Linked DNA regions of Cereibacter sphaeroides 2.4.1. The protein of the gene in region 1 interacts with the protein of each later gene in a pairwise test. Links are inferred from orthologs where the notes say so. Each region holds a gene or a part of one and is shown in the gene's direction. Other genes may lie near its edges.

What was found.
Region 2: the proteins of ftsZ (region 1) and rlmN interact in binary tests that used the Escherichia coli proteins (3 or more experiments, as listed by UniProt). The link is inferred for Cereibacter sphaeroides 2.4.1 from one-to-one orthologs.
Region 3: the proteins of ftsZ (region 1) and RSP_RS04690 interact in binary tests that used the Escherichia coli proteins (3 or more experiments, as listed by UniProt). The link is inferred for Cereibacter sphaeroides 2.4.1 from one-to-one orthologs.

The regions. Positions count from the first base shown.
Region 1 is NC_007493.2:711,175-719,268, forward strand. What follows is about bases 3,229-6,118. They hold ftsZ (cell division protein FtsZ), read left to right. Parts: upstream 3,229-3,789; coding sequence 3,790-5,448; downstream 5,449-6,118. Other genes in these bases: ftsA (cell division protein FtsA), read left to right, coding at 3,229-3,610; lpxC (UDP-3-O-acyl-N-acetylglucosamine deacetylase), read left to right, coding at 5,676-6,118. Outside these bases: murB (UDP-N-acetylmuramate dehydrogenase), read left to right, coding at 1-402; RSP_RS03570 (D-alanine--D-alanine ligase), read left to right, coding at 442-1,365; RSP_RS03575 (cell division protein FtsQ/DivIB), read left to right, coding at 1,353-2,279; more of ftsA, read left to right, coding at 2,276-3,228; more of lpxC, read left to right, coding at 6,119-6,596; RSP_RS03595 (outer membrane protein assembly factor BamD), read left to right, coding at 6,711-7,547; DNA repair protein RecN, read left to right, coding at 7,575-8,094. UniProt on the Escherichia coli protein: Essential cell division protein that forms a contractile ring structure (Z ring) at the future cell division site. The regulation of the ring assembly controls the timing and the location of cell division.
Region 2 is NC_007493.2:3,158,871-3,165,322, reverse strand. Bases 2,497-5,471 are described here. They hold rlmN (23S rRNA (adenine(2503)-C(2))-methyltransferase RlmN), read left to right. Parts: upstream 2,497-3,382; coding sequence 3,383-4,561; downstream 4,562-5,471. Other genes in these bases: RSP_RS15290 (winged helix-turn-helix domain-containing protein), read left to right, coding at 4,576-5,471; RSP_RS15300 (invasion associated locus B family protein), read left to right, coding at 2,714-3,244; RSP_RS15305 (asparaginase), read right to left, coding at 2,497-2,547. Also shown: RSP_RS15315 (AMP nucleosidase), read right to left, coding at 1-568; RSP_RS15310 (SDR family oxidoreductase), read left to right, coding at 703-1,542; more of RSP_RS15305, read right to left, coding at 1,558-2,496; more of RSP_RS15290, read left to right, coding at 5,472-5,796; RSP_RS15285 (C40 family peptidase), read right to left, coding at 5,903-6,452.
Region 3 is NC_007493.2:950,697-956,947, reverse strand. Bases 2,497-5,270 are described here. They hold RSP_RS04690 (rod shape-determining protein), read left to right. Parts: upstream 2,497-3,251; coding sequence 3,252-4,289; downstream 4,290-5,270. Other genes in these bases: RSP_RS04680 (hypothetical protein), read left to right, coding at 5,218-5,270; mreC (rod shape-determining protein MreC), read left to right, coding at 4,323-5,225; RSP_RS04695 (acyltransferase family protein), read right to left, coding at 2,497-2,903. In the rest of the region: RSP_RS04700 (2-isopropylmalate synthase), read left to right, coding at 171-1,760; more of RSP_RS04695, read right to left, coding at 1,947-2,496; more of RSP_RS04680, read left to right, coding at 5,271-5,757; mrdA (penicillin-binding protein 2), read left to right, coding at 5,754-6,251. UniProt on the Escherichia coli protein: Forms membrane-associated dynamic filaments that are essential for cell shape determination. Acts by regulating cell wall synthesis and cell elongation, and thus cell shape.

The DNA.
Region 1 (8,094 bases):
ACCGAGGCCACCTTCCGCGCCGAGGCGGGCGATCCGGCCGCACTCGCGCGCCGCATGGACGAGCAGATCGCGCGCAGGGATTCGAGCCAGCCCACGAAGGAGCGCAGCGCGGGCTCGACCTTTCGCAATCCGGCCGGTTTTTCCTCGACCGGGCGAGCCGACGACACGCACGAGTTGAAGGCCTGGAAGCTCATCGACGAGGCCGGACTGCGCGGCGCGCGACGCGGCGGGGCGCAGATGAGCGAGATGCATTCCAACTTCCTCATCAACGCGGGCGGCGCCACGGCGGCCGATCTCGAAGGTTTGGGGGAGGAAGTGATAAAAAGGGTTTTCCAAAGCTCGGGAATCCGGCTAGAGTGGGAAATCATGCGGGTTGGTGAACTGCCCGTTAACAAAGAATAATAACGCGTCCACAGGACGCGGCTGAGGCGGAAAAGATACATGGCGGGACAGTCCGGCAGGACGTTCCCCAGGGTTGCTGTGCTGATGGGCGGGGCCTCGACCGAGCGCGAGGTGTCGCTGTCGTCGGGCCATTCGTGCAGCGCAGCCCTGCGGGACGCAGGCTATGAGGTGACGGAGGTCGATGCCGGCCCCGACCTCGCCCGCGTGCTGGCGGAGCTTTCTCCCGATGCGGTCTTCAACGCGCTCCACGGCCGCTGGGGCGAGGATGGCTGCGTGCAGGGCCTGCTCGAGTGGCTGCGCATTCCCTACACCCATTCCGGGGTGCTGGCCTCGGCGCTGGCCATGGACAAGGCCCGCGCGAAGGAGGTCTTCGCCGCGGCCGGGCTGCCCGTGACCCAGAGCGTGCTCGCCACGCCCGAGGAGGTACGGGCGCGCCACATCCTGCCGCCGCCCTATGTGGTCAAGCCCAATGCCGAGGGCTCTTCGGTAGGCGTCTATATCGTGCACGAGGATGCCAACGGTCCGCCGCAGCTCGCGGCCGACATGCCGCAAGACCTGATGGTCGAGACCTATGTCCCCGGCCGCGAACTCACCGTCACCGTGATGGGCGACCGGGTGCTCGCGGTCACCGATATCCTGTCCGACGGCTGGTACGATTACGACGCCAAATACCGTCCCGGCGGCTCGCGTCATATCGTGCCTGCGGACCTGCCGGCCGAGATCACCGAGGCCTGCCACGACATCGCACTCCGTGCCCACCGCGCGCTCGGTTGCCGCGGCATCTCGCGCTCGGACCTGCGCTGGGACGAAGCGCGCGGGTTGGCGGGGCTGATCCTCCTTGAGACCAACACTCAGCCGGGCATGACCCCCACCTCGCTCTCGCCCGAGCAGGCGGCGCATTGCGGCTATTCCTTCCCCGAGTTCTGCGCCTGGTTGGTGGAGGACGCCTCATGCAGTCGCTGAGCTTCCCGCCGAACCGCCGCACCCCCCGGCTCGCGCCGCCGCGCCGCGAGACCGGCCGCCGCGACCCTGCGCCCTCGCGCTGGGCCTATCGCGCGCAGCGGCTCTGGCTCACGCCCATGTTCCGCACGGCGCTCCGCGTGGGGCTGCCGATCGTGGGCGTGCTGCTGGTGGTGGCGCTGATCTTCGCCAGCGCCGACCGGCGCGCCGCCATGGCGGGCGCCTTCACCGGCCTCGTCGACAGCTTCCAGCAACGCCCCGAATTCATGGTAACGCTGCTTTCGGTCGATGGCGCCTCGCCGGAACTCTCAGACCGGATCCGGGCCACGCTGGCGCTGAAGCTGCCGCTCAGCTCGTTCGACATCGACCTGACCGCCGCCCGCGCCCGCATCGAGAGCATCGACGCGGTGGCGCAGGCCGAGGTGCGGGTGCGCTCGGGCGGACTGCTCGAGGTGCGCGTGACCGAGCGCGAACCCGCGATCATCTGGCGCCGGGCCGCGAACCTCGTGCTTCTCGACGGGACCGGCCGCCGCGTGGACGATCTCGCCTTCCGCAGCGAGCGGGGCGATCTGGCGGTGATCGCGGGCGAGGGCGCCGAGCGCGCCGTGCCCGAGGCGCTCGAGATTCTCGCCGCCGCCCGCCCCATCCTCGAGCGGATCCGCGGGCTCGTGCGGATGGGCGAGCGGCGCTGGGACATCGTGCTCGACCGCGGGCAGCGCATTCAGCTGCCCGTCGAGGAACCCGTGGCTGCCGTCGAGCGGATGATCGCGCTCGACGAGGCCGAGGACCTTCTGGACCGCGACGTGATTTCCGTCGACCTGCGCATCAAGGACCGTCCGGTGCTGAGGCTCGCGCCCTACGCCCTGAACGCCGTCCGCCGCGCGCGGGGCATTGATACAAGTGGAAGCGACCTATGACCGACCTCTATCAGTCCCAGCGCGCCATGCGGAACATGCGCCGCGCCGCCATGCAGCGGGGCGTGATCGCGATCCTCGACGTGGGCTCTTCCAAGATCACCTGCCTGATCCTGCGCTTCGACGGGCCGGACCGGCTGCGCGAGCATGACGGGGTGGGGCCGATGGCCGGGCAGTCCTCGTTCCGGGTCATCGGGGCCGCCACCACCCGGTCGCGCGGGGTGCATTTCGGCGAGATCTCGGTGATGAACGAGACCGAGCGCGCGATCCGCACCGCGGTGCAGGCGGCGCAGAAGATGGCCAACGTCCGGGTGGACCATGTGATCGCCTGTTTCGCCGGCGCCGATCCGCGCAGCTACGGCCTCGCGGGCGAGTGGGAGCTGCAGGATTCGGTCGTGACCGAGCAGGATGTGGCCCGCGTGATGGCCGCCTGCGACGTGCCCGACTTCGGTCAGGGCCGCGAGGTGCTGCACGCCCAGCCGGTGAACTTCGCCCTCGACCACCGCACCGGGCTCGGCGATCCGCGGGGCCAGATCGGCAACCGGCTGGCGGTGGACATGCACCTGCTCACCGTCGAGGCGGACGCGATCCAGAACCTGCTCTACTGCATCAAGCGCTGCGACCTCGAACTCGCGGGGATCGCCTCCTCGGCCTATGTCTCGGGCGTCTCGTCGCTCGTCGAGGACGAGCAGGAGCTGGGGGCCGCCTGCATCGACATGGGCGGCGGTGCCACGGGCCTGTCGATCTTCATCAAGAAGCACATGATCTTCGCGGATTCGGTGCGGATGGGCGGCGACCATGTGACCTCGGACATTTCCAAGGGCCTGCAGGTGCCGCTTGCCACCGCCGAGAAGATCAAGACGCGGCACGGCGGCGTCGTGGCCACCGGCATGGACGACCGCGAGATGATCGACATCGGCGCGGACACCGGCGACTGGGACAAGGACCGCCGCACCGTCAGCCGGGCCGAGCTGATCGGCATCATGCGTCCGCGCGTCGAGGAGATCCTCGAAGAGGCGCGCGCGCGTCTCGATGCGGCCGGTTTCGAGCATCTGCCGAGCCAGCAGATCGTCATCACCGGGGGCGGCAGCCAGATCCCGGGTCTCGACGGTCTCGCGGCCCGGATCCTCGGCCAGCGGGTCCGTCTGGGGCGCCCGCTGCGCGTTCAGGGCCTGCCGCAGCAGGTCTCCGGGCCGGGCTTCTCCTCGGCCGTGGGGCTCTGCCTCTTTGCGGCCCATCCGCAGGACGAATGGTGGGATTTCGACATTCCGGCAGAGCGCTATCCCGCCCGGTCCCTGCGGAGGGCCATCAAATGGTTCAAGGACAACTGGTAAGCCCCAGATCCTGCGTCCTCAGCGAAATACCGCTTACGCGGCCCGGCGATCACCCACATTTTGTGGGTAATTTGCCTTTTTTTGATGACGACTCCGGCGTCTGCCGATAAGGTCGTTCCAATGCGGAGAAGGGCGCTGCTAAACGCGCCGAAGGACAACGACAAGCAGGCGGATTGGCAATGGCACTCAACCTCATGATGAACAACGCACGTGAAGAGCTGAAGCCGCGCATCACCGTGTTCGGTGTAGGCGGTGCCGGCGGCAATGCCGTCAACAACATGATCGAGCAGCAGCTGGAAGGGGTGGAGTTCGTCGTGGCGAACACCGACGCCCAGGCCCTCCAGCAGAGCCGCGCGACCTCGAAGATCCAGATGGGCGTGAAGGTGACCGAGGGTCTCGGCGCGGGCGCCCGTCCGTCGGTCGGGGCCGCCGCCGCCGAGGAGACGATCGAGGAGATCGTGGACCATCTCGCGGGCGCGCACATGTGCTTCATCACCGCCGGCATGGGCGGCGGGACCGGCACCGGCGCGGCGCCGATCATCGCACAGGCCGCGCGCGAGCTGGGCGTGCTGACCGTGGGCGTCGTGACCAAGCCCTTCCAGTTCGAGGGCGCCAAGCGGATGCGACAGGCCGAGGACGGCATCGACGCGCTGCAGAAGGTGGTCGACACCCTCATCATCATTCCGAACCAGAACCTGTTCCGCCTCGCCAACGAGCGCACGACCTTCACCGAGGCCTTCGCGCTGGCCGACGACGTGCTCTATCAGGGCGTGAAGGGCGTGACCGACCTGATGGTGCGGCCGGGCCTCATCAACCTCGACTTCGCCGACGTGCGCGCGGTGATGGACGAGATGGGCAAGGCCATGATGGGCACCGGCGAGGCGATGGGCGAAGACCGCGCGCTGCAGGCCGCCGAGAAGGCCATCGCGAACCCGCTGCTCGACGAGATCAGCCTCAACGGCGCCAAGGGCGTGCTCATCAACATCACGGGCGGCTACGATCTCACGCTGTTCGAGCTGGACGAAGCGGCGAACGTCATCCGCGAGAAGGTGGATTCGGACGCCAACATCATCGTGGGCTCGACCCTCGACACTTCGATGGAAGGCATGATCCGCGTGTCGGTCGTGGCCACCGGCATCGACGCCACGAAGCCCGCGCAGGACATGCCGGTGCCGCGCCGCTCGATGGCCGCGCCGCTGCCCGCGAGCTTCTCGCAGCCCGAGCCCACCCCGGCGCCGCAGCCCGCTCCGCGTCGCGAGATGCCGGCCCCGCGCGCGGCCCAGCCGGCCGCTGCGCAGCCTGCGCCGCAACCCGAGCCGCAGCCCGCGCCCGAGCCTGCGGCGCACCACTTCGACCCGGCTGCCAGCCAGCATTACGAGCAGGACCACTACGTCGACGAGGACGACATGCCGCCGCCGGCCTACCGCCCGCAGCCGCAGGCGCAGCCCCGTGCGACGAACGTGCACGAGCAGGACGCCGCCGCCTTCGTGGCGCCCCGTCCGCGCGCGCCCGGCCAGCCCTCGCCCGAAGCGCTCGCCCGCCTGCAGGCCGCGGTGAACAAGAACCCGGCGCAGAACCGTCCCGGCATGGCCGCAGGCCAGCAACGCCCCGCCGCTCCGGTCCAGCGTCCGGCCGCCGCCGCCTCGGCCGAGAAGCCGCGCTTCGGCATCGGCTCGCTCATCAACCGGATGGCCGGCCACGGCGAGCAGCAGCCCGAGCCGCGCCCGCAGCAGTCGCGCCAGCAGCCGCCGGTGACGAGCTACGAGGACGAGCCGGAGATGTCCGCCGACCAGGAGCGCATCGAGATCCCGGCGTTCCTGCGGCGTCAGGCAAACTGATCCGTTCACATCTCTTTTTGGAAAGGCCCGGCGCGTCCGGGCCTTTTTCTTTTACGGATCAAGCAGTTCCGGCGGGTCGGCGGAGAGGGTGCGCCGATGACGTCTCTCTGTTACATGCGGTCACAAAGAGTGAATTGAGAAGAAATGCGCGACATCCTAACTCACGATGGCAAGACGGACTGAAGCCGTCGACGTGAACCGGACCACAAGCCGGAAAGGACAAGGCCGTGCAGAGCACTCTGAAATCCGCAGCGAAATTCACCGGCGTCGGGCTCCATTCCGGCGAGCCTGTCCGCATGGTCGTGAAGCCCGCCTCCGCCGACTACGGCATCTGGTTCCGCCGCGTGGACGTGACCTCGGGCGACGCGCTGATCCCGGCGCGCTGGGACGCGGTGGTGCCCTCGCGCCTCTGCACCTTGATCGCGAATCCCTCGGGCGTGACGGTCTCGACCATCGAGCATGTGATGGCGGCCCTCGCCGGCTGCGGCATTCACAATGCGCTGATCGAGATCGACGGCCCCGAGGTTCCGATCCTCGACGGCTCGTCGGTGCCCTTCGTCGAGGCCTTCCTCGCCCGCGGCATCCGCGAACAGGCCGAGCCGGTGCGGGCGATCCGCATCCTCGAGCCGGTCGAAGTGCGCGAAGGCGAGGCGGTGGCCCGGCTCGAGCCCGCCGACGATTTCGAGATCGACTTCTCGATCGAATTCGCCGAGGCGGCCATCGGCCGTCAGGAGAAGTCGCTCAACATGGCCAATGGCGCCTTCGTGCGCGAGCTCTGCGACAGCCGCACCTTCTGCCGTCAGGCGGATGTGGATGCGATGCGCGCGAACGGTCTCGCCCTCGGCGGCACCTTCGAGAATGCCGTCGTGTTCGAGGGCGACCGCATCCTCTCGCCGGGCGGCCTGCGCCATGCCGACGAGCCGGTGCGCCACAAGATGCTCGACGCGCTCGGCGACCTTTCGCTCGCGGGCGGCCCGATCATCGGCCGCTACACCGGCATCCGCGCCGGCCACGCGCTGACCAACCGGCTGCTGCGGACGCTCTTCGCCCGCCGCGACGCTTTCCGTCTCGTGGACTGCGGCCTCATGACGGGCTGCAAGCTGCCGGGCGTGGGCGTCCACCGGTCGGACGTCCCTGCACTGCGCTGATCCTGGCGACGGGGCGCAAAGGCGTTTTGCGCCCCGGATTTTTCTGTGCTAGGAACCGGGCAAACAGCCGTCGGGCTATGGTCTGACGGGGCAGAGGGCAGAGGTAAGCGGAACATGGTGAAGTCTGGCGCGCGGTTGCTCGGCACGGCCCTCTGTGTCGCGCTGATGGCCGGCTGTGGTGGGGGCAGCCAGAAAGAGCCGCCTCTGGAGAATTTCACCGCCGAGCAGATCTATCAGCGCGGCGAATACGAGCTCGAGGCCCGCACCAAGCCCGACCGCGCGATCCGCTATTTCTCCGAGGTGGAGCGCCTTTATCCCTACACGGAATGGGCCAAGCGCGCGCTCATCATGCAGGCCTACAGCTATCACAAGGCCAAGGACTACGAAGAGGCGCGCGGTGCCGCGCAGCGATTCCTCGACTTCTATCCGGGGGACGAGGATGCGGCCTATGCGCAGTATCTGCTGGCGCTGTCCTATTACGACCAGATCGACGAGGTGGGCCGCGACCAGGGCCTGACCTTCCAGGCGCTGCAGGCGCTGCGCGTCGTGATCGAGGATTATCCCGAGAGCGAATATGCCCAGTCCGCGATCCTGAAGTTCGATCTGGCCTTCGACCATCTCGCCGCCAAGGAGATGGAGATCGGCCGCTACTACCTCAAGCGCGGCCATTACACCGCCGCGATCAACCGCTTCCGCACCGTGGTCGAGGATTTCCAGACCACGACCCACACGGCCGAGGCGCTGCACCGACTGGTGGAAAGCTACCTCGCCCTCGGGCTCGTCAACGAGGCGCAGACCGCCGGCGCGATCCTCGGGCACAACTACCGCTCGAGCCCGTTCTACGAGGACAGCTACAAGCTCCTCACCGGGCGCGGCCTCTCGATGGAGGCCAAGGGCGACAGCTGGCTCTCGAAGGTCTATCGCCAGATGATCCGCGGCGAGTGGCTCTGACGCGCGCGAACCTCACGAGGCAGGGCAATGCTGCGCTCGCTTGACATCCGCGACATGCTCATCATCGACCGGCTCTCGCTGGCCTTCCAGCCGGGGCTGAACGTGCTCACCGGCGAGACGGGGGCGGGCAAGTCGATCCTGCTCGACTCGCTGGGCTTCGTGCTGGGCTGGCGCGGCCGGGCCGAACTCGTGCGCGCGGGCGCGGACAAGGGCGAGGTGACGGCCGTCTTCGACCTGCCGCCCGGCCATGCCGCCCGCGCCGTGCTCGACGAGGCGGGGATCGAGGCCGAGGACGAGCTGATCCTGCGCCGCGTGAATTTCGCCGACGGCCGCAAGACCGCCTGGGTCAATGACCGCCGGGTGTCGGGCGAGGTGCTGCGGGGCCTGTCGGACCGGCTGGTGGAGCTGCATGGTCAGCACGATGACCGCGGCCTTCTGAACCCGCGCGGCCATCGGCAGATGCTCGACACATTCGCGGGGCTCGACCTCTCGGCCTGCCGCCGCGCCTGGACGGCGCTCGGCACCGCGCGGCGTACGCTGCTGGCCG
Region 2 (6,452 bases), 2.4 Mb from region 1 along the record:
CCCGCTGCGCGGTGAAGGGCGCGAGCGGCTTCGAGCCGTCGGAGTTGCTGAGGCGGCTGCCGTTCACGATATCGTCGTTGGTGGTCGAGAGGTCGGGCACGTCGAACACGTCGCGGAGCGGATAGGACAGCACCCCCTCCTGCGGCACCGAGACGGACGGGTCGTTCGCCACCGCGAAATGCACGGGCATCGGCGTGGCCGAGACGCCGATCTCGACCGGTACTCCGTGGTTCTGCATCAGGAGGTCGATCTGCTGGATCAGGTAGTTGCGGAACAGGTCGGGCCGCGTCACCGTCGTGGAATAGGAGCCCGGCTCGGCCACATGGCCGAAGCTCAGCCGGCTGTCCGCGCGGGTGAAGCTCGTCGTCGTGAGCCGGATCTCGGGATAATAGGCACGCACCCGCCCGCCCGGCTGGCCCCCGGTGGCCGAGGCGCTGAAATGGCCCGACAGGAAGCGGGTCGACCGGATGTAGATCTCTTCCAGCCGGTCCACCGCCCGCGCGGGATCGGTGAAGGTCTCGCGGTCCGGCACCTCCGGGACGAGAAGAGGAAGGGGCGCGTCGCTCACGGGTCTGTCTCCTGTCGCTGCCTGCCGAGAGGATGCGCAGGCTCGCGGGCGGGGATCAAGCCTCCGCGGACGCGGCTTGGGGCGCGGCAGGCTCGCCCCTTGCAGCGGCGCTGCGGCGCGGGGATAGTGACGGCATGAAGACGCTTCTTTCCCTCGGGCACGGCTATTCCGCGCAGGCTCTGGCCCACCGCCTCCTGCCGCAGGGCTGGACGGTGATCGGCACCACGCGGAGCGCCGCCAAGGCCGCGGAGCTCGAGGCCGGCGGTATCGAGCCGCTCCTCTGGCCGGGCGATCTCGGGCCCGCGCTGGCGCGGGCCAGCCATATCCTCGCCTCGGCCGCGCCGGGGCGCGAGGGCGATCCGTTCCTCGCCACCCATGGCGCAGAGCTGGCAAGGGCCGACGCGCGCTGGGTGGGCTATCTCTCCACCACCGGCGTCTATGGCGACCACGCCGGCGGCTGGGTCGACGAGGACACGCCCCTCACCCCCTCGACGGAGCGGGGGCAGGCGCGGGTTCAAGCCGAGCGGCAATGGCAGGCGCTGGGGCTGCCGCTCCACATCTTCCGCCTCGCGGGAATCTACGGCCCCGGCCGCGGCCCGTTCGAGAAGGTCCGCGACGGCACCGCCCGGCGGATCGTGAAGCCGGGGCAGGTCTTCAGCCGCATTCATGTGGCGGATATCGCGCAGGTGCTCGAAGCCTCGATGCAGCATCCCGAGCCGGGCGCGATCTACAACGTCTGCGACGACGATCCCGCCCCGCCCGAGGATGTGCTGGGCTATGCCGCCGAGCTGCTCGGCCTGCCGCCTCCGCCCGAAGTGCCCTACGACGAGGCGGAGATGACGCCGATGGCGCGCAGCTTCTATGCGGAATCGAAGCGGGTGCGGAACGACCGGATCAAGGCGCGCCTGGGCATCGCGCTTCTCCACCCCGACTACCGCTCGGGCCTGCGCTCCCTGCTCGCCGGCGGCGACTGAGGCGCCCGCACGGCCTCAGGGGAACCCGGGCGCCGCGCGCAGGATGCCGGTCTCGCGGCCGCGCCAGTTCGTCTGGATCGCATCGAGCCGCTTGCGCGCCGCCGGATGCGCCGGATCGAGAAGCCCGTGCCGCACGAGCAGGGCGGCGATGGCCGCCTCCGAGGCGCGGGTCGAGCCGTCCACGATCTTCAGCGCGATCCCCAGCCGCTTCTCGGGGACGATGGCCACGAAGACCGCTTCGGCGCCGGTCTTGATCGCGGCGCGCCCGCCCATGGCCCGCATGAGTTCGGTGCAGGCGCGGCCCTCGCCCGCCACGAGCTCGGGATGGGCGATCATCGCCTCGACGAGCCGCGCCGCCGACCGCTCGCGAACGCCCCCGCCGGTGGAGGCCCCGGCAAAGAAGGCCATGGCGCGCGCCAGCCCCGCCACCGTGGTCGCGAAGTTCGGCGCCGAGCAGCCGTCGATCCCGTAGCCCGGGCTCGCCTCGTCCGTCACCTCCTCGAAGGCCGTCCGCACCGCCTGCTGCACCGGATGGTCGATCTCCACATACTCCGGCCCGGCCTTCAGATGCTGCGAGAGCATCAGGAAGCCCGCATGTTTGCCCGAGCAGTTGTTGTGGATCTGGCAGGGCTCCTCATACGCCCGGATCAGCCGGTCCCGCTCGGCCGTGTCGGCGGGCATATGGGCGCCGCAGCGCAGATCCGCCTCGCAGAGGCCCAGATCCGTCAGCCAGCGCCCGACGTGCCCGGTATGAAGCTCTGCCCCCTGATGGCTCGCACAGGCCAGCGCCAGACGCTGGGACGACAGCCCCGCCCCGGCCCCGCTCTCCAGAAGCGGCAGGGCCTGCATCATCTTGCAGGACGACCGCGGGAAGATCACCGTCCCGGGATCGCCCCAGGCCTCGACCAGCCCGCCATCCGCGCTCCACACGGCGGCATGTCCCGTGTGCCAGCTTTCCAGAAGCCCGCCGCGCCAGAGCTCCACCATCCTCGCCGGATCCGTCATGACATCCCCTCACAGCTGCGCGATTTTGTGCCCAAGAGGCCTTTTGTCCGGCGCAATGCTTGCGCTAAGAAGCGTTATCGGGTTGAAACGGCCTGCGCTACTCAAAAAGGTCGCCACAAGGCGGCGTGGGGCGGGCAGAGGCACTGACAGCTGGAGGCTGTGAACGATGAGAACCACGAAGGGGCGCCTGCTTCCGGCGGCGGCGATTGTCCTCGCCTGTCTCGCGACGGGTGCGGCCGCTCAGGAATCCACGAACCGGGTCGCGACCAAGACGGACTGGAGCGTGTTCGCCGAAAGCTCTCCCAAGGAATGCTGGGGCGTCTCGAGCCCGAAGCAGACCCAGGCCACGCGGGATGGCAAGGCCGTCGACGTGCGCCGCGGCGACATCCTGCTGTTCGTGACCTACCGTCCGGGCTCGGGCGCCAAGGGCGAAATCTCCTTCACCGGCGGCTATCCGTTCGCCCCGGGCTCGACCGTCAACGTCGACATCGGCGGCACCAAGTTCGAGCTTTTCACCGACGGGGAATGGGCCTGGCCCGCGAATGCGCAGGACGATGCCTCGCTGCTCGCGTCGATGAAACGCGGCAGCACCGCCGTCCTGACCGCCCGCTCGGCCCGCGGAACCCAGACCAAGGACACGTTCTCGCTTTCGGGCTTCACCGCCGCAATGTCCGACGCCGAGACGCGCTGCAAGTAAGTGCGTCTGCGAAAGGGCGGTCCGCGCCGCCCCTGACCTGCCCCGGCCCTGCCGGGGCCTTGTCATTTGCGGGACCCGGGTTCCGTTTCCGTCCCGAATCCCCTATATGATGCGCTTCCCGCTTCCCGAGGCTTAGCCATGACCGCCAACGCTCCGATCACCCAGGACGTGATGACCCTGCCGCGCAAGCTGCCCGAGGGCGGCCCCGTGAACATCGTGGGCCTCACGCGCGAGGAGCTTCTGGCCGCCCTCGTGGCTGCGGGCACGCCCGAGCGGCAGGCGAAGATGCGGGCGGGTCAGGTCTGGCAGTGGGTCTATCACTGGGGCGTGCGCGACTTCGCGCAGATGACGAACCTCGCCAAGGACTATCGCGCGCTCCTCGCCGAGCATTTCGCCATCGTCCTGCCCGAGGTCGTCACCCGGCAGATCTCGGCGGACGGCACGCGGAAATATCTCATCCGGATCGCGGGCGGGCACGAGGTCGAGACGGTCTACATCCCCGAGGAAGGCCGTGGCACGCTCTGCGTCTCCTCGCAGGTGGGCTGCACGCTGACCTGCTCCTTCTGCCACACCGGCACGCAGAAGCTGGTGCGCAACCTGACGGCGGCCGAGATCGTGGGCCAGCTCATGCTCGTGCGCGACGATCTCGGCGAATGGCCCGAGCGGGGTGCACCGAAGGACGAGACGCGGCTGGTGTCGAACCTCGTGCTGATGGGCATGGGCGAGCCGCTCTACAATTTCGAGAATGTGCGAAACGCGATGAAGGTGGTGATGGATGGCGAGGGCCTCTCGCTCTCGCGCCGGCGGATCACGCTTTCCACTTCGGGCGTCGTGCCCGAGATCGCCCGCACCGCCGAGGAGATCGGCTGCCAGCTTGCCATCTCGTTCCACGCCACGACCGACGAGGTGCGCGACATTCTCGTGCCGATCAACAAGCGCTGGAACATCCGCACGCTTCTCGACAGCCTGCGCGACTATCCGCGCCTGTCCAACTCCGAGCGGATCACCTTCGAATATGTCATGCTCGACGGGGTGAACGACACGGATGCGGATGCCCGGCGGCTGGTGAAGCTGATCTCGGGGATCCCCTCCAAGATCAACCTGATCCCCTTCAACGAATGGCCGGGCGCGCCCTACCGCCGCTCGACGCCCGAGCGGATCGCGGCCTTCGCCGACATCATCTACAAGGCCGGCTACGCCTCGCCGATCCGCACCCCGCGCGGCGAGGACATCATGGCGGCCTGCGGCCAGCTCAAGTCCGCGACCGAGCGGGCCCGCAAGAGCCGGGCCCAGATCGCCGCCGAAACCGGCCTCTGATCGGGCCGGCGGCCGTGATCCTCCCCAACCCGCTCGCCCGCCGGCTGTTCCTGCATCTCCACGCCCTTGCCGAGCCGCCCACCGGCCCGGCCAAGGGCGAGGCGCTGCTGGCGCTGATCGACCGTCTGGGCTTCGTCCAGATCGACAGCATCTCGACCGTCGCCCGCGCCCATCACATGATCCTCTTCGCGCGGAGGCAGGCCTACCGGCCCGAGGCGCTCGACCGTCTGCTCGCGCAGCGCCACCTGTTCGAACACTGGACCCATGATGCGGCGGTGATCCCCGCCCGCTTCTTCCCCTTCTGGCACCACCGCTTCCGCCGCGACCGGCCGCGGCTGCTGGCCCGCTGGCGCGGCTGGCAGCGCGAGGGGTTCGAGGAGCAGTTCGATGCGGTCCTCGCGCGGATCGCCGAAAGCGGGCCGGTCTCGGCCGCCGAAGTGGGCGAGGAGGAAGAGCGCGGCACCGGCGGCTGGTGGGACTGGCATCCGTCGAAGGCCGCCTTGGAATATCTCTGGCGGGTGGGCGAGCTTTCCATCACGCGCCGCGACTCGTTCCGCAAGGTCTACGATCTGACCTCCCGCGTCATCCCGTCCGGGTGGCTCGCGATGGATCCGGGCGACGCCGCCACGATCCACTGGGCCTGCTCCGAGGCGCTGGACAGGCTCGGCTTCGCCACCTCGGGCGAGTTGGCCGCCTTCTGGGCCGCCGCCAGCCCCGCCGAGGCGCAGGCCTGGTGTCACGATGCGCTCGCGCGCGGCGAGATCGTGGAGGTCCGCGTCGAGGGGGCCGACGGCAGCCTCCGGCGCAGCTACGCCCGCCCGGAGGTGGCCGCGCTGGCCGAGGCCGCGCCCGATCCCTCGCCGCGGCTGCGAATCCTGTCGCCCTTCGATCCGGTGCTGCGCGACCGGGCCCGCGCCGAACGGCTGTTCGGCTTCCGCTACCGGATCGAGGTGTTCGTGCCCGAGGCCAAGCGCACCTACGGCTATTACGTCTTCCCGATCCTCGAGGGCGACCGGCTGATCGGCCGGATCGACATGCGCGCCCACCGCGAGAGCGGCAGCCTGCGCGTGCGCGCGCTCTGGCCCGAGGCGGGGGTGCGGCTCGGCTCGCGGCGGCTCGGGCGGCTCGGGGCCGAGCTCGACCGTCTGGCGCAGTTCGCGGGCTGCGATCAGGTGAAGTTCGAGCCGGACTGGCTGCGCGAGACGCTGCCCGAGGGGAGCGTCGCCGGAGACTAGCGGCAGGTTGCCCTCAGGTGCGCCGCGGAGGCCTCTACGCCGCAGGGCGGCTCACGGCCTTCGTCGCTCGAGCCGCGCGCCATGGCCCCGCCGCGGTTTCTCGCCCTCAGGGCCGGCGGCGCGCCAGAACCGGCCCCTCACCGGCCGCGGCGATCCGGGCGATGGCGGCCTCCGTCTCCTCCTCGATCACCCCCATCACATACCCCGTGGCATGGATCATGCGCTGCGCATCGATGGCCATGGCGACATGGCCCTTCCAGAACAGAAGGTCTCCCGCCTGCAGGTCGCCGGAAACCTCAGTGCCGACCGTCTGCTGCAGGTCACTGTCGCCGGGACAGTCCATCCCGCAGGCCAGAAGCGCTGCCTGCGCGAGACCCGAGCAATCGATGCCCGCCCGGCTGTTGCCCCCCCAGAGATAGGGCGTGCCGTGAAAGAGCCGCGCCACGGCCACGGGGTCGGAATGGAGCCGATCCAGCGGCCACAGATGGCAGGCGGGAACCCAACCCATTGTCGTCTGCAGAAAATTTCGCGCTTCGCCAATGACAGTCAACCGCGCGCCGAAGCTGAGGGCGGCGATCTCATGCGCCTGCACCCGCGGTTCGGGATAGAGATGAGTCGCGGGCACTGCCACGCGGTGGGTGGCCGTCTCTGGCGCT
Region 3 (6,251 bases), 240 kb from region 1 along the record:
CGCGCCATGACACGGGACCGCACCATCGCGATCAGCTCCGCCACGCCCCTCCGGGCTGTGGCTGCCCGTGCGCTTCTTCTCCTTAGCTGCCTCTGAGCGTGCCCTTGGGCGCGACCGCTCGGAGGTGACCAGCGCCCGGGACCGAAGCTGAGCACAACGAGAGAATTCACATGACCGACACGACCAAGACCGCCTCCGAGCAGGACCGCGTCCTGATTTTCGACACCACGCTCAGGGATGGCGAACAGTCGCCCGGCGCGACCATGACGCATGACGAGAAGCTCGAGATCGCGGCGCTGCTCGACGAGATGGGCGTGGACATCATAGAGGCGGGCTTCCCCATCGCCTCCGAGGGCGATTTCGAGGCCGTCTCGGCCATCGCGCGGCAGTCGAAGAACGCCACGATCTGCGGCCTCGCGCGGGCCAACTACAAGGACATCGACCGCTGCTGGGAGGCGGTGCGCCACGCGAAATCCCCCCGCATCCACACCTTCATCGGCACCTCGCCGCTGCACCGGGCGATCCCGAACCTCGACATGGACCAGATGGCCGAGCGGATCCACGACACGGTGAGCCACGCCCGCAACCTCTGCGACAATGTGCAATGGTCGCCGATGGATGCGACGCGGACCGAGCACGATTATCTCTGCCGCGTGGTCGAGATCGCGATCAAGGCGGGCGCCACCACGATCAACATCCCCGACACGGTGGGCTACACCGCCCCGCGCGAAAGCGCCGACCTGATCCGGATGCTCGTCGAGCGCGTGCCGGGTGCGGACACGATCGTCTTCGCCACCCACTGCCACAACGATCTGGGCATGGCGACGGCGAACGCGCTGGCGGCCGTCGAGGCGGGCGCGCGGCAGATCGAATGCACGATCAACGGCCTCGGCGAGCGCGCGGGCAACACCGCCCTCGAAGAGGTGGTGATGGCGCTGAAGGTGCGCAACGACATCATGCCGTTCCGCACCGGCATCGATACGACCAAGATCATGAACATCAGCCGCAAGGTCGCCACCGTCTCGGGCTTCCCGGTGCAGTTCAACAAGGCCGTCGTCGGCAAGAACGCCTTCGCCCACGAGTCCGGCATCCATCAGGACGGGATGCTGAAGAACGCCCAGACCTTCGAGATCATGCGACCCGCGGACGTGGGCCTCGCCGACACGTCGCTGGTGATGGGCAAGCATTCGGGCCGGGCGGCGCTGCGCGCCAAGCTCAAGGATCTGGGCTACGATCTGGCCGACAACCAGCTGAACGACGTCTTCGTGCGGTTCAAGGCGCTCGCCGACCGCAAGAAGGAGGTCTATGACGACGACATCGTCGCCCTGATCCAGGATCAGGTGACCTCGGCCGAACATGACACGCTGCAGCTCAAGCGGCTGCGCGTGGTCTGCGGCACCGACGGCCCGCAGGAGGCCGAGATGACGCTCTCGGTCGAGGGGGTGGACCATGCCATCGACGCGACCGGCGACGGGCCGGTGGATGCGGCCTTCAACGCGGTGAAGATGATCTATCCGCACCATGCCAAGCTGCATCTCTATCAGGTCCATGCGGTGACCGAGGGCACCGACGCGCAGGCGACGGTCTCGGTCCGGCTCGAGGAGGACGGCAAGATCGCCACGGGTCAGGCCGCCGACACCGACACGGTGGTGGCGAGCGTGAAGGCCTATGTGAACGCGCTGAACCGCCTGATCCACCGTCGCCAGAAGTCGGCGCCGGGCGCGGACATGAAGGACGTGCATTACAGCTCGCACGCCTGAGCGGGGCCGGCCGCCCGACGGGCGGCCCCCTTATTGGACCATGGCTCCATCGGATCGGGCCGCCTCACGGGCGGCCCGTCTCGTTCGGGCCTGCCGCCCTGCGCAGGATCGGCCCCCTGCCCCGGACTCGGCACAGACCCTGCCCGGTCAGGCTCTGCGACAGGCCCCGCGATGATAGGGAGAGGGTCAGAGGATCGGCAGCCGCCGCGCGGCAAGCACCACCGGCACCGCGAGAAGCGACGCGAGGCAGAGCCCGATCAGCGTGCGCAGCGTATCCCCCATCTCGACGTCGTAGGTGAAATGCAGCACCGCGATATGGACGAGATAGAGCGCCGTCGCGAACTGGCCGAAGTCGCGGCTCCGGCCCATCAGCCTCCGGCCCTTCACGGTCAGGAACAGGGCCGGGCAGACCAGCGCCAGAGAGGCGAAGATCTCGAACACCGGATCCTCGCGGTTCCAGACCATGTTCGCCCCCCATTCGGCCAGCAGGAGCGCCGAGGCCGCAGCCAGCACCGCCGGGGTGCCGAAGCGCGCGAGCCTCTCCTCGTGCCGCGCGATGAGCACGCCCGCCACGAGGAACGGAAAGCCCATGAAGAGGAAGTTGCGATAGGTCTGCACCCGGTTCAGCAGATCGTCGACCGGCGGCTCGAAGAGGTGGAAATTGCCCGCATACTGGATGCCCACGCCACAGGCGAAGGCCAGAAGCGCGGTTCCCGCCAGCACCCGCTCGCCCAACGGCCTCAGCGCCGCCACGAGAAGCCCCGCGAGCAGCAGCGCCAGCAGATACCAGAGGTGATAATAGCCGAAGAACAGCACCTCGCGCCCGAAGGCCGGCACCTTCAGCGCCCCCGGCAGCCAGAGCGGCGCATAGAGCGCCATCCAGATCCCATAGAGCAGCGCCACCCGCCGCGCCCAGAGCCAGAGCCCGCGGTCGAGCTGCCTCTCGAGATAATAACCGTTGATGACGAGAAAGGTCGGCACGGCGATCCGGAACAGGCAGTTGGTGAAGAAGTCGGAGGCCATCGGATGCAGGTCGCGCAGGAAGCCCGCATGAAGCCCCACGACCATCACGGCCATCACGATCTTGAGAGCGTCGAGCGACAGGTTCCGCAGCGGCGGGCTTGGAGCGGCGGAGGGGGACAATCTGCTTCCTCATCTTGTCGGACGGGCGGAAGCTAGCGCGGCGCGCGGCCACGGCAAAGGCGGCGAAAGCGGGCAGGCGAGGCAGCGCCTCACTTTTCTGCGCTCGTCTCGACCGAAACCGCCGGGCTTCCGGCCGCAGGACAGGCCCCGTCCTGCCCGCCTCCCCTCCCCCATCTCGACCGGCACCGGCAGCCCGGAGGAGCCCTCCATTCCGCCGGGCGCGCGGATTGACGCCGTCCCCTCCTGTCAGGGGCCTTTCCCTCTCGGCGCACCCTTCCTATAAGCAGGGCGCCTGCCTCGCCGAGAGTCGCGGGTATTTCCTTCTTCGCAGGACAGGATCAGCAGAGCATGTCGTTTCTCACCGGCCTCTTCTCGTCGGACATGGCCATCGACCTCGGCACCGCGAACACGCTGATCTACGTTCGCGGCAAGGGCATCGTGCTCAGCGAACCTTCGGTGGTGGCCTACCATGTGAAGGACGGCAAGAAGCAGGTTCTGGCCGTGGGCGAGGACGCCAAGCTGATGCTGGGCCGCACGCCGGGCTCCATCGAGGCCATCCGCCCGATGCGCGAGGGCGTGATCGCCGACTTCGACACCGCCGAGGAGATGATCAAGCACTTCATCCGCAAGGTGCACAAGCGCACGACCTTCTCGAAGCCGAAGATCATCGTCTGCGTGCCGCACGGCGCGACTCCGGTCGAGAAACGGGCGATCCGCCAGTCGGTCCTGTCGGCCGGCGCCCGCCGCGCGGGCCTGATCGCCGAGCCGATCGCCGCGGCCATCGGCGCGGGCATGCCCATCACCGACCCCACCGGCAACATGGTGGTGGATGTGGGCGGCGGCACGACCGAAGTGGCGGTGCTCTCGCTCGGCGACATCGTCTATGCCCGCTCGGTGCGGGTCGGTGGCGACCGGATGGACGAGGCGATCGTGGCCTATCTCCGCCGCCACCAGAACCTGCTGATCGGCGACTCCACCGCCGAGCGGATCAAGACCTCGATCGGCACCGCGCGAATGCCCGACGACGGACGCGGCCAGTCCATGACGATCCGCGGCCGCGACCTGTTGAACGGCGTGCCGAAGGAGACCGAGATCAATCAGGCGCAGGTCGCCGAGGCGCTGGCAGAGCCCGTGCAGCAGATCTGCGACGCGGTGATGCAGGCGCTGGAGGCCACGCCCCCGGATCTCGCCGCCGACATCGTCGACCGCGGCGTGATGCTGACGGGCGGCGGCGCGCTGCTCGGCGATCTCGACCTTGCGCTCCGCGAGCAGACCGGCCTCTCGATCTCGGTGGCCAACGAGTCACTGAATTGTGTGGCCCTCGGCACCGGCAAGGCGCTGGAATACGAGAAACAGCTCCGGCATGTGATCGACTACGAAAGCTGACGGCCCCGCCGCCGGCTCTGAGAGGGAGCGCCCTTGGCCCGAGACCGGACCAGACCGGAGGATTTCACCCGTCCGCTGCGCCGCATCCTCGTCGGCGGGCTGGTCCTGCTGCTGCTCGGGATCTTCCTGATCTGGCGGATCGACAGCCCGCGCGTCGAGCAGTTCCGCGCGGCGCTGATCGACCGCGTGGTGCCCTCGTTCGAATGGCTGATGACGCCCATGACCAAGGTCGCGGGCATGGTCGAGAACTTCCAGTCCTACACGCGGATCTACGAGCAGAATCAGGAGCTGCGGCGCGAGCTTCAGCAGATGAAGGCCTGGAAGGAAGCGGCGCTTCAGCTCGAGCAGAAGAACGCGCGGCTTCTGGACCTCAATCAGGTGCGGCTCGATCCGAAGCTCACCCATGTCACGGGCGTCGTGCTGGCCGACTCGGGCTCGCCCTTCCGCCAGTCGGTCCTGTTGAATGTGGGCGCACGCGACGGCATCCGCGACGGTTGGGCCACGATGGACGGGATCGGCCTCGTCGGCCGGATCTCGGGCGTCGGCCGCACCACGAGCCGGGTGATCCTGCTCACCGACACGAGCAGCCGCATCCCCGTGACGGTGCAGCCCTCGGGCCAGCGCGCCCTGTTGACAGGTGACAACTCGCCCTCCCCGCCGCTCGAATTCCTCGACAAGCCCGACCTCGTACGGCCGGGCGACCGGGTGGTGACCTCGGGCGACGGCGGGGTCTTCCCGGCCGATCTTCTCGTGGGACAGGTGGCGCAGGGGCCGGATCGCCGGCTCCGGGTGCGGCTTGCGGCCGATTACGGGCGGCTCGAGTTCCTGCGCGTGCTGCGCAGCCACGAGCTCGAACCGATCAGCGATCCGGGCAAGCTGGTGGCCGAGCCCCCCGCCCCGCCCGCCCCCGCTGCGGTGGAGGGTGCCGATGGCTGAGGGTGTGCGCCGCCGCGTCTGGCTTTATCCCACGGCCTTCGTGGCCATCGCGGCCTTCCTGGTGGTGCTGCGCCTGCTGCCGCTCGGCCTGCGCGCCGGAGCCTGGCCGGGCCCGGACCTCCTGCTCTGCCTGATCCTCGCCTGGGTGATCCGGCGGCCCGACTACCTGCCCGCGCCGCTTCTGGCGGTGGTGCTCCTGCTCGAGGATCTGCTCCTCATGCGCCCGCCGGGGCTCTGGGCCGCGCTGGTGCTGGTGGCCACCGAGTTCCTGCGCTCGCGCGCGGCCCTCACGCGCGAGCTGAGCTTTCCGGTCGAGTGGCTGCTCGTCTCGGGCGTCATGCTCGCCCTGCGCTTCGCCGAGCGGACCATCGCCGCGCTGGCGCTCCTGCCGCAGCCCGCGCTCGGCGAGCATCTGTTGCAGACCGCGATGACCATCCTCTGCTATCCTCTGATCGTCGGCTGCTGCTGGCTGCTTCTGGACCTGCGCAAGCCCGCGACGGGAGAACTCGACGCCTTCGGGAGACGCATGTGAGACGATCCGCCCGCGATTCCGAGGACAGCGCCCGCAAGGTGAACCGCCGCGCCCTCTTTCTGGGCGGCGCCATGACGGCCATGTTCGCCGTGCTCGGCGCGCGGATGCGCTATCTTCAGGTGGATCAGGCCGACGAGTTCAAGCTCCTGGCCGAGGAGAACCGGATCAACATCCGGCTGATCCCGCCCACACGCGGCCAGATCTTCGACCGCAACGGCCGCCTGATCGCGGGCAACGAGCAGAATTACCGCGTCGTCATCACGCGCGAGGATGCGGGCGACGTCGAGGCCGTGCTGCGCCGGCTGGCCGACGTGATCCCGCTGACCGAGCCCGACATCGAGCGCGTCATGACCGAGGCCAAGCGTCACAGCCCCTTCGTGCCGATCATCGTGGCCGACCGGATGGCGTGGGACGATCTGTCGAAGGTGGCGATCAACGCGCCGTCCCTGCCCGGTGTCACGCCCGAGGTGGGCCTGAGCCGCGCCTATCCGCTC